2 regions of the Roseovarius arcticus genome follow, and region 1 is predicted to be linked to the other one. Evidence: riboswitches for the same ligand, from Rfam matches in the RefSeq annotation. Region 1 holds a riboswitch; the other holds the start of a gene.
The links. A riboswitch is a leader RNA that binds a small molecule or an ion and turns the genes downstream of it on or off. The one in region 1 is predicted to bind thiamine pyrophosphate.
Positions count from the first base shown of each region.

Region 2: another riboswitch for thiamine pyrophosphate. It lies ahead of thiM (hydroxyethylthiazole kinase); the one in region 1 lies ahead of MK6180000_RS01035 (ABC transporter substrate-binding protein).

Region 1 is NZ_SZZN01000001.1:213,462-217,654, forward strand. Features, by position in the region: gene MK6180000_RS01020 (ABC transporter permease) at 1-87, opposite strand, end outside; gene MK6180000_RS01025 (ABC transporter ATP-binding protein) at 84-806, opposite strand; gene MK6180000_RS01030 (TenA family protein) at 803-1,495, opposite strand; gene MK6180000_RS01035 (ABC transporter substrate-binding protein) at 1,485-2,420, opposite strand; TPP riboswitch at 2,568-2,674, opposite strand; gene MK6180000_RS01040 (DUF4153 domain-containing protein) at 2,848-4,193, shown strand, end outside.
Region 2 is NZ_SZZN01000001.1:3,750,248-3,754,440, forward strand. Features, by position in the region: gene MK6180000_RS17955 (heparinase II/III family protein) at 1-590, opposite strand, end outside; gene MK6180000_RS17960 (RsmB/NOP family class I SAM-dependent RNA methyltransferase) at 684-1,943, opposite strand; gene MK6180000_RS17965 (DUF1674 domain-containing protein) at 2,010-2,210, shown strand; TPP riboswitch at 2,244-2,340, shown strand; gene thiM (hydroxyethylthiazole kinase) at 2,394-3,182, shown strand; gene thiE (thiamine phosphate synthase) at 3,179-3,811, shown strand; gene thiD (bifunctional hydroxymethylpyrimidine kinase/phosphomethylpyrimidine kinase) at 3,808-4,193, shown strand, end outside.

The DNA of each region.
Region 1 (4,193 bases):
GCGCGGCACGCCGGTCGCGATGATCAGCCCCTGCCACACCGCGAGCGCGACGAGGGTGGCAGCAGCGGCATTGGCGGCGCGCCTCATGGGGCAGCTCTCAGGGCGGCCAGTAGCGCACCTTGAGCTTCTAGCGTCTTGGCGTCGTCAACTGCGCGCGGCGGCACGCCCGGCGGGACCGGCCATGGCGCGAGGCCGCGTTCGTTGAGGATAAGGATGGCCTCGCCCAGACGCGCGGCCTCGGACGGATCGTGCGTGACCATGAGGACGGTGTGATGGTTCAGCAACTGCGCCGTCAGATCCTGCACCTGGGCGCGGGTGCGCGCATCCAGCGCCGAGAATGGCTCGTCCAGCAGGACGATGGGCCGGTCCTCCATCAATGTGCGGGCGAGGGCGGCGCGCTGGCGTTGCCCGCCCGACAGCTGAGCGGGCGGCTTGGCAGCGTGCTCTATCAGGCCCACCTGCTCCAGCAATGCGGCGGCGCGTTCGGACTGGGGATCAGTGCCGCGCAAACGCGCGCCCAACATTACATTATCTAGAACGCTCAGCCACGGTAGCAGAAGATCGCTTTGTGCCATCAGGGCCACGCGCCCTGTCAGCGGGGCGCCGTCGCTGGCAGTAAGCGTGCCGGTCAGCGCCGCCTCGTCGGCGATACCTGCGATCAGGCGCAGCAGCGTGGATTTGCCTACACCCGATGGCCCCAGCAGACAGGTCCAACTGCCCGGCGCAACATTAAGCGTGATCTGCGGAACAAGGGGCGCATCGCCGATGGCAACATGCCCTTGCAGGAAAATGCCCGGCGCGCTCACCCCGCGAGACCCATGTCCCAGAAAGAGACCTCTAGCCGAGTGGCTGTGGCGAAGCGGTGCGATAAAGCCGCCCAGCGGGGGCTGTCTTGTGGCACGTCGCCAAGGCGGCGCAGAATGGCCGCGTCCAGTAGTGCGCCTGCCTCGTAGCAGACCTGCTGGTAATCTGCGCCTGCGTAAGTGCTGATCCAGTCCGCATAGGGCGTGTCACATTTTGCCGCCGCCAGCCGCAGACCGATCTCTCCATATCCCATTACGCAGGGCATCAGCGCCGCCAGCAGATCCAGAAAATCACCCGAATGACCTGCATCCAGCACATAGCGCGTATAAGCGATGTTCTCCATCGCCTCGGGCGCGGCGAAAAGCGTCGCTTCGTCTATGCCCTCGGCTGCGCAGGTGGCGACGTGCAGTGCGATCTCCTCGTTCAGCAAGGCATCAACTATCCGAGCGCCAAAGCGCATTTCCTCGACCGTCTCGGCCTTGGTCACCGCTAGTGCCCATGCACGCGAGAAGTGGATGAGAAACACGTAGTCCTGCACCAGATAATTCAAGTAAGCGGCGCGTGGCAGCGTGCCGTCCTTCAGCCCCTCGACAAACGCGTGGTGCGTATAGGCCTGCCAAGGCTCTGCCGCCTCGGCGCGCCACGCAGAGAAGGTCGCGCCATACACCTGCGTGCCCTTATCAACGCGCACCGGGATCTACGGCCAGTTGCGATAGCGGGCGGATACCGTCGATAAGGCCTGCCTCGCTCATGAACTTCTCAAACCCAGTGTAGCGCGCGACGTCGACCGCCGCCGGACGCAGGGCAAAGCGGGGGATGGTGTCGACCCAAGCGCGCGAATTCAGCTCATCATCCAATTCAGTGGAGGTTGACTTGAAAATCTCCCAGCTGTCCTCGGGGTGGTTGACGATGTACTGCGTTGCCAGTTCGGTCGCCCGTAAAAACCGCGAAATGACTTCAGTATCCATCGTTTCGGGGTTGGCGACATAGATCAGCTCGTCATAGGGCGGCACACCTTCCTCCTCGATAAAGAAGCAATGCCCGGGCACGCCCTCTATATCCATCTGGTTCAGCTCAAAATTGCGGTAGGCGCCGATGACGGCATCGACCTGCCCCGACATGACCGACGGGCCAAGCGACCAGTTGACGTTGATCAATTCGACATCTGCTAGGGCAACATCGTGGGCCGACAGGATGGCGGTCAGCAGCGCCTCTTCGACGCCGGCAACGGAATAGCCTATCTTGGCCCCTTTGAGGTCTGCGATCTCCTTAATCGGGCTACCCTTTAGCGTCAGCAGGCAGTTCAGCGGGCTGGCAACCAGCGTGCCGACGCGGATCAGCGGCAGCCCCTCGGCCACCTGCATATGCAATTGCGGCTGGTAGGATACGGCTAGATCGGCCTGCCCTGCGGCCACCATCTTTGGCGGGGCCGACGCGTCGGCAGGTGCGACCACCTCGACCTTGAGACCGGCATCGGCGAAATATCCGCGCTCCTCCGCGATGATGATCGGGCCGTGATTGGGGTTGACGAACCAGTCAAGCACAACGGTCAGCTCGTCCTCTGCGAGGGCGGGCGTTGCGGCAAAAAGGGCGGCGGCGAGGGCGATGGCTTTCATCGGTGACTTTCCCGTATCTGGCTGCCATGGCCCGTGCGACCTGGGCGCCGCGATAGAGTGCGGTCCCGTCGCACTGCATAGCCGCGGTGCAATGGTTGGTCAGATGGCGGAGCGGGGAGATACAAAGATGCGCGCGGCGCGGGCGCGCCGTGCAATGTCTCCGTTCCCTACGCCGGTACTGACCGGATCAGGTTCGATGGGTCGGCATCTGCGCCTCTCAGCCCCGGCAATGCGGAGCCCCCCAACGGATGTTGCCAAACCTAGCTGCGCGGCGGGGCGAGGGCAAGCGGGTATGCGCCCTATTGCGCGGGTCCACCGATGGCCGCCTTATTCGGCCGTTCATGTTCTGGATTGAACGCGGTAGGATGCGAAGAAACCTCAGGCGCCGCTGAAACGAGCCGCCGCGACTGTAACCGGAGAGCCGCCTATGATCCGTCCATCCCAGTCTGCCACGACGCGGCTGTCATATGCCTTCGTTGGGGCTGTCGCCGGTTTATCGGCGTGGTTTTTGATCGAGATGGTGGCGGATCTGGTCGGCAATGCGCGCCTTGTGCTGCTTTTGGTGTCTGCGGGGCTGGGCTTCTTTTCGATACTTCTCGCGCTTTTGGGGCCGGTCCGCCTGGTACCGGCGGCTGCGGCGGCCACGATAATGGCAGTCCTCTCCGCGGCCCTGCTGCTATGGGCCAGTTTCCGGCACGTAGATGTCCGCGCATTTTTGGACCATGGTTATGGTCTGGCTGCCTACTTTTACCTTTTGGCCATCGGGACACCTTTTGTAATCGCTGCGCTGCAACGGCATGGCGGTTGGCGGCATTATGGGATGCTCTTTGACGCGGCGTGGGAGCTGGTGGTGCGCGGGGCCGCCGCGTGGCTGTTCGTCGGCGTCGTCTGGGGCGTTCTGCTGCTATCAAACGAACTGTTGGGGCTTGTCGGGCTAAACATCATAGAGGACCTGATCGAGATCGACGCTATGCCCTATCTCATTAGCGGGGCCGCGCTGGGTCTGGGAATCGCGATCGTGCACGAATTGCGCGAATACGTCTCGCCATTCTTGGTGATCCAGTTGCTCCGCGTGCTGCTGCCTGCGCTGCTGGTGGTTTTGGCAATCTTCGTTCTGGCGCTGCCGGTACGGGGCCTTGGCAATCTATTTGGCCAGTATTCGGCAGCGGCAACGTTGCTGGGCGTCACGGCTGCAGGCGTCACGCTAATCACGACGGCAATCCACCGCGACAATGACCTGTCGGTGCAGGGGCCAGTGATGCGCGGCGCCGCTTGGGGATTAAGCCTTATGCTACCGGTGCCGGCCCTGCTCGCGCTTTGGGCGGTGTGGCTGCGGGTGAATCAGTATGGGCTGACGCCTGACCGTGTTGCCGCGTTGATTGCTGCCGGAGTGGCGACGATCTATGCGCTGGCCTATGCGGGGGCTGTCATTCGCCGGCGTGGCTGGCGGGCGAGGCAGCGGCACGTGAACCGCTGGATGGCCCTCGTGTCGCTGGCCATCGCCGCCGCATGGCTGACGCCACTGCTGAACGCCGAGCGTCTGTCGACCGCCAGCCAATTGGCCCGCTATGAACGCGGTATCGATAACGATAAATTGGCGCTGTGGGAAATGGCGCATCTCTGGGGCAAGGTCGGCCAGCAAGGACTAGCCCGGCTCAAGGCAGATGCAGAGGCCGGCGGCGATGAGGCGCTGGTGGCGCTGATTTCCAAGGCTAATAGGATCGAGAGTAAGTGGAACTTTGAGGCTGAGCAGGGCGATGCGGATATCTCGAA
Region 2 (4,193 bases), 3.5 Mb from region 1:
CGGTCCATTCCCTCTAGCGCGATCCCGGCATAGATGAGCCCGGTCAATGCCTCAAAGCGGGGCAGGCCCGGTACAGTCGCGTGCCAGCGTTTGCCCAAAAACAGCGTTTGCTGCGCCATCGAGCGATAGAAGGCATCCGACGCTGGTTTTTCCTGACCGGCGAGGAGAAAGAGCGCGTGATTAATCCAGCGTATCATGCGCCGACCGGTCAAGTCGGGCGACCAGCCGGGGCCGCGCCCTTTTCCGTGCCGCTCAATCCAACTTTGAGTCCAGTTTTGCGCGCAGACCCGCGCGGGCGCGTCCCCAGCGGCGGCCAGATCATCCAGCCAGCCAAATCCGTGCGCCTCGGCGGCAAATGCGGCGCTGGGCGCGTCCAGGTCCCACGGCGCCGTATCGAGGCTATGCACCAGATTCCCGGCAAACATAAAATTGCCCGCCGTCAGCTGCCGCCCGCGGGCAAAGCTGCCGATCGTGCGCGGCTCGGGCGAGGATACGAAAGCGGTCGCAGGTCGCGCCCATGCCGCGCGCCGCGCCGCGATGCGGTTTTGCAGCCTCGTCCATTTCGCGCGGATCGTGCCTTCTGGTGCCATGCGCCTCGTCTCCGGACGCTCTTGGTGGCGCCGCCTCGGGCGGATCATATCGCGCAGCCACGCCCAAGTCACCGAAGGATTGCTAAAATCGGATCAGGTGCGCAGCAGCGCGATGTAGAAGCCATCCATGCCGCCCAGATCGCCCCAGTAATCGGGGCGCAGCCGTAGCCCGCCCTCTTCGGTAATCCAAGCGGGGTCTATCCCGGGCAGATTAAGCGCGGCGCGGTCCACTGATAGCGAGGAATGGCGCACCAGCGCCTCGTCGATCTGGCATTCGCCCTCGTCCGGCAGCAGCGAGCAGGTACAATAGAGCAGTCGGCCTCCCGGCTTTAGCAAGCCCAGCGCGCGGTCCAGCATCGCGGCCTGAAGCGCGATCAGATCGCCGATTTCGGAGCCATCGCGCGCGTAGGGCAGGTCGGGATGCCGCCTAATCGTACCGGTGGCCGAGCACGGCGCGTCCAGCAGGATCGCATCATAGCTGCCCTCATGGGTCAGTGCGTCGCCCGTCACGAGGCCCGCGTTCAGCCCCGTGCGCGCCAGGTTTTCGCGCACCCGCGCCATCCGGGCGTCTGATATATCCAGTGCTGTCACATCTGCGCCAGTCGCCGCCAGTTGCAGCGTTTTGCCGCCCGGCGCGGCGCACATGTCCAGTACAGCCTCGCCCGGCAGGGCGGCCAAGACGCGCGCGGGAATCGCGGCGGCGGCGTCCTGCACCCACCAGTCGCCGGCCTCGTAGCCGGGCAGCGCGCTGATCTGGCCCGCGTCTTGCAGCCGGACCGACCCCGTCGGAAGCGCCGTGCCACCGACAGCCTGCGCCAGTGCGTTTGCATCGCCTTTGGGTGTCAAATCCAGCGGCGCGCCTGCGAAATGTGCAGCCTCAAAGCCTGCCACAGCGGTGGCGTCATACGCCTCAGTCAGGGGGCCGCGCAGCCAGTCGGACAGATGCGGCACCGGTAGATTGGCCCATTCGGCTGGGCCATCGGCCGCCACTTTGCGAAGTACGGCGTTGACCAGCCCCTTTAGCCGGGCAAAGCGCGCATTTCCTGCGATCAGGCCCACACATTCGTTAACGACGCCGTGCGCGTCACCGCCATGGCAAAGCTCTGTCGTGCCCAAACGCAGGATGTTCATCACCGGCAGGGGGGGCGGCTTGCGTAGGTGTTTGGCCAGAAGCGTGTCTGCCCGCTCCATACCTTTGAGGGTTTGCGTCGCGAGGCGCTGGGCGCGGGCGCGGTCCGGCGCCTGCAGCCGGTCCAGCGCGCCGGTGGCCAAAAGTTCGGACATCTGGCGATGCTCGCCCAATATCTGGTCCAGCAGGTGGGCGGCGGCGGCGCGCGGCGATGGCGTGGGCATGTCGTATCCTTGCTGATTGGCGATTGCGGCGTATATCAAGGGTACGCTCGCAAAGGAACCCATGCCATGACAGACCGCCACAATACGATTGCAAAGCAACCCACCGATTTGCCACCCGCTGCGCAGCGCGCGCTGGCCGAGGCAGAAGAGCGCCGATTGAAAGCCGATGCCACCGACCTGCCCACCGAACTGGGCGGTCGCAAGGATGGGCTAGAGGCCGTGCGCTATGGCGATTGGGAGAAGAAGGGTATTGCGATCGATTTCTAGCCCTTGACGCTGCTTGTGCCGCTGCGCATCCTGCCCTTGTAACAGGGGCGCCCGCCGCATGGTGGGCTGAGATGCACCCTTCGAACCTGAACCGGATCATGCCGGCGGAGGAAGTTGCGCGCAGATCGGTCCCGTTTAGGGACAGACTTGCGGCATGTCCCCTGCCTGCGAAGGGGAGCTAAGATGAACGACGCAGGACAGTATCTGGCGCATATGCGCGCCCGCGCGCCGCTGGTGCAAAATATCACAAATTATGTCGCGATGAACGTCATGGCCAACATCATGTTGGCCGCAGGCGCCAGTCCCGCGATGGCCCATGCTCAGCAGGAGGCGGCAGAGTTCGCTGGTCTGGCCGATGCGCTCAGCGTCAATATCGGCACGCTTGACCCTGAATGGGTTGTGTCGATGGAGGACGCCGCGCGCGTAATGAACGCAACAAACAAGCCATGGGTGCTGGACCCCGTTGCCGTCGGCGCGACCGCTTTGCGCCGCGATGCCGGCGCGCGCCTGCTTGCGTTGAAGCCGACCATCATTCGTGGAAACGCCTCTGAGATCATCGCGCTCGCGGGCTTTGAGGCCGCGGGCAAGGGCGCCGATACCGCAGACACGGTCAGCGACGCCGAGGACGCGGCGCGCATTCTGGCCCGCCAGACGGGCGGCGTCGTAGCTGTAACGGGCGAACGCGATTTTATCACAGATGGGCAGGCAGCCTACCGCGTGGCGGGCGGTCATGCGCTGATGCCGCGAATCACGGTTTTAGGCTGTTCGCTGACCGGAATCGTCGCCGCTTTTGCGGTAGACCAACCCGCATTGCCTGCGACGGTCGGCGCGCTGGCCTACTATGGCGTTGCGGGCGAAGTGGCAGGCGAGGTCGCCACTGGCCCGGCCAGCTTCCAGGCCGCCTTCATCGACGCGCTCTATAACCTCGGGCCTGAGGAAGTATCCGACCGCGCGCGAATTGAGGTCGTATGAGGCTAAATAAGCGGCAACTTGGCCCGATTTATTTCGTGACTGACGCGGGCGCGCCTGCGACCGTGCCGGAGCAGGTGCGCGCCGCTCTTGCCGCAGGCGTGCGCATCATTCAACTTCGCGACAAACACGCCAGTGATGCGGAGTTCGAGAAGCTGGCAGCTGCGCTGCTGCGCATCACGAGCGCCGCAGGCGCGGCTCTGATCGTCAATGACCGTGTCGACGCCGCGCTAAAGATCGGGGCGAACGGCGTGCATCTGGGGCAGGGCGACGGGGACGTCGCTGCCATTCGCCGCCGAATCGGGCCTGATATGATCCTGGGGTTGTCGGTGGAAACGCTGGCGCAAATCGGCTCTATACCGCAGGATAGTGTCGATTATCTTGGCGTTGGACCTCTGCGCGCGACAGCGACCAAGCCGGATGCGGCAGAGCCTTTGGGCATTGACGGCATGGCCCGGATAATCGCGGCCACGCCGCTACCATGCGTTGCAATCGGCGGGATAAAGCGCGGCGATGCGGCGGCCATTCGGGCGATAGGTGCGGCGGGCATTGCAGTCGTCTCGGCCATATCGCAGGCGGCCGACATGGAAGGCGCGGCGCGCGCCCTGATCGCAGAATGGGGCCCGGCATGATCCCCAATATCTTGTCCATTGCAGGCTCGGACCCGTCGGGCGGGGCTGGCATTCAAGCCGATATAAAATCCATTTCTGCCAATGGCGGCTATGCCATGGCTGCGATCACAGCGCTGACCGCGCAGAACACACGCGGCGTGCAGGCCGTGCGGTTGATGGATGCAGATATCATCACAGCCCAAATTGCGGCGCTCCGCGAGGATATTCGCATCGACGCGGTCAAGATTGGAATGCTGGGTGGTGCCGTCCTGATTAACGCGGTGGTAGATGCGCTTGCAGGGCTGGACGCGCCCATCGTGCTGGACCCGGTCATGGTGGCCAAGGGCGGTGATCGCCTACTGGAAAGCGATGCGGTTAATGCGCTGCGCAGCCTGCTATTGCC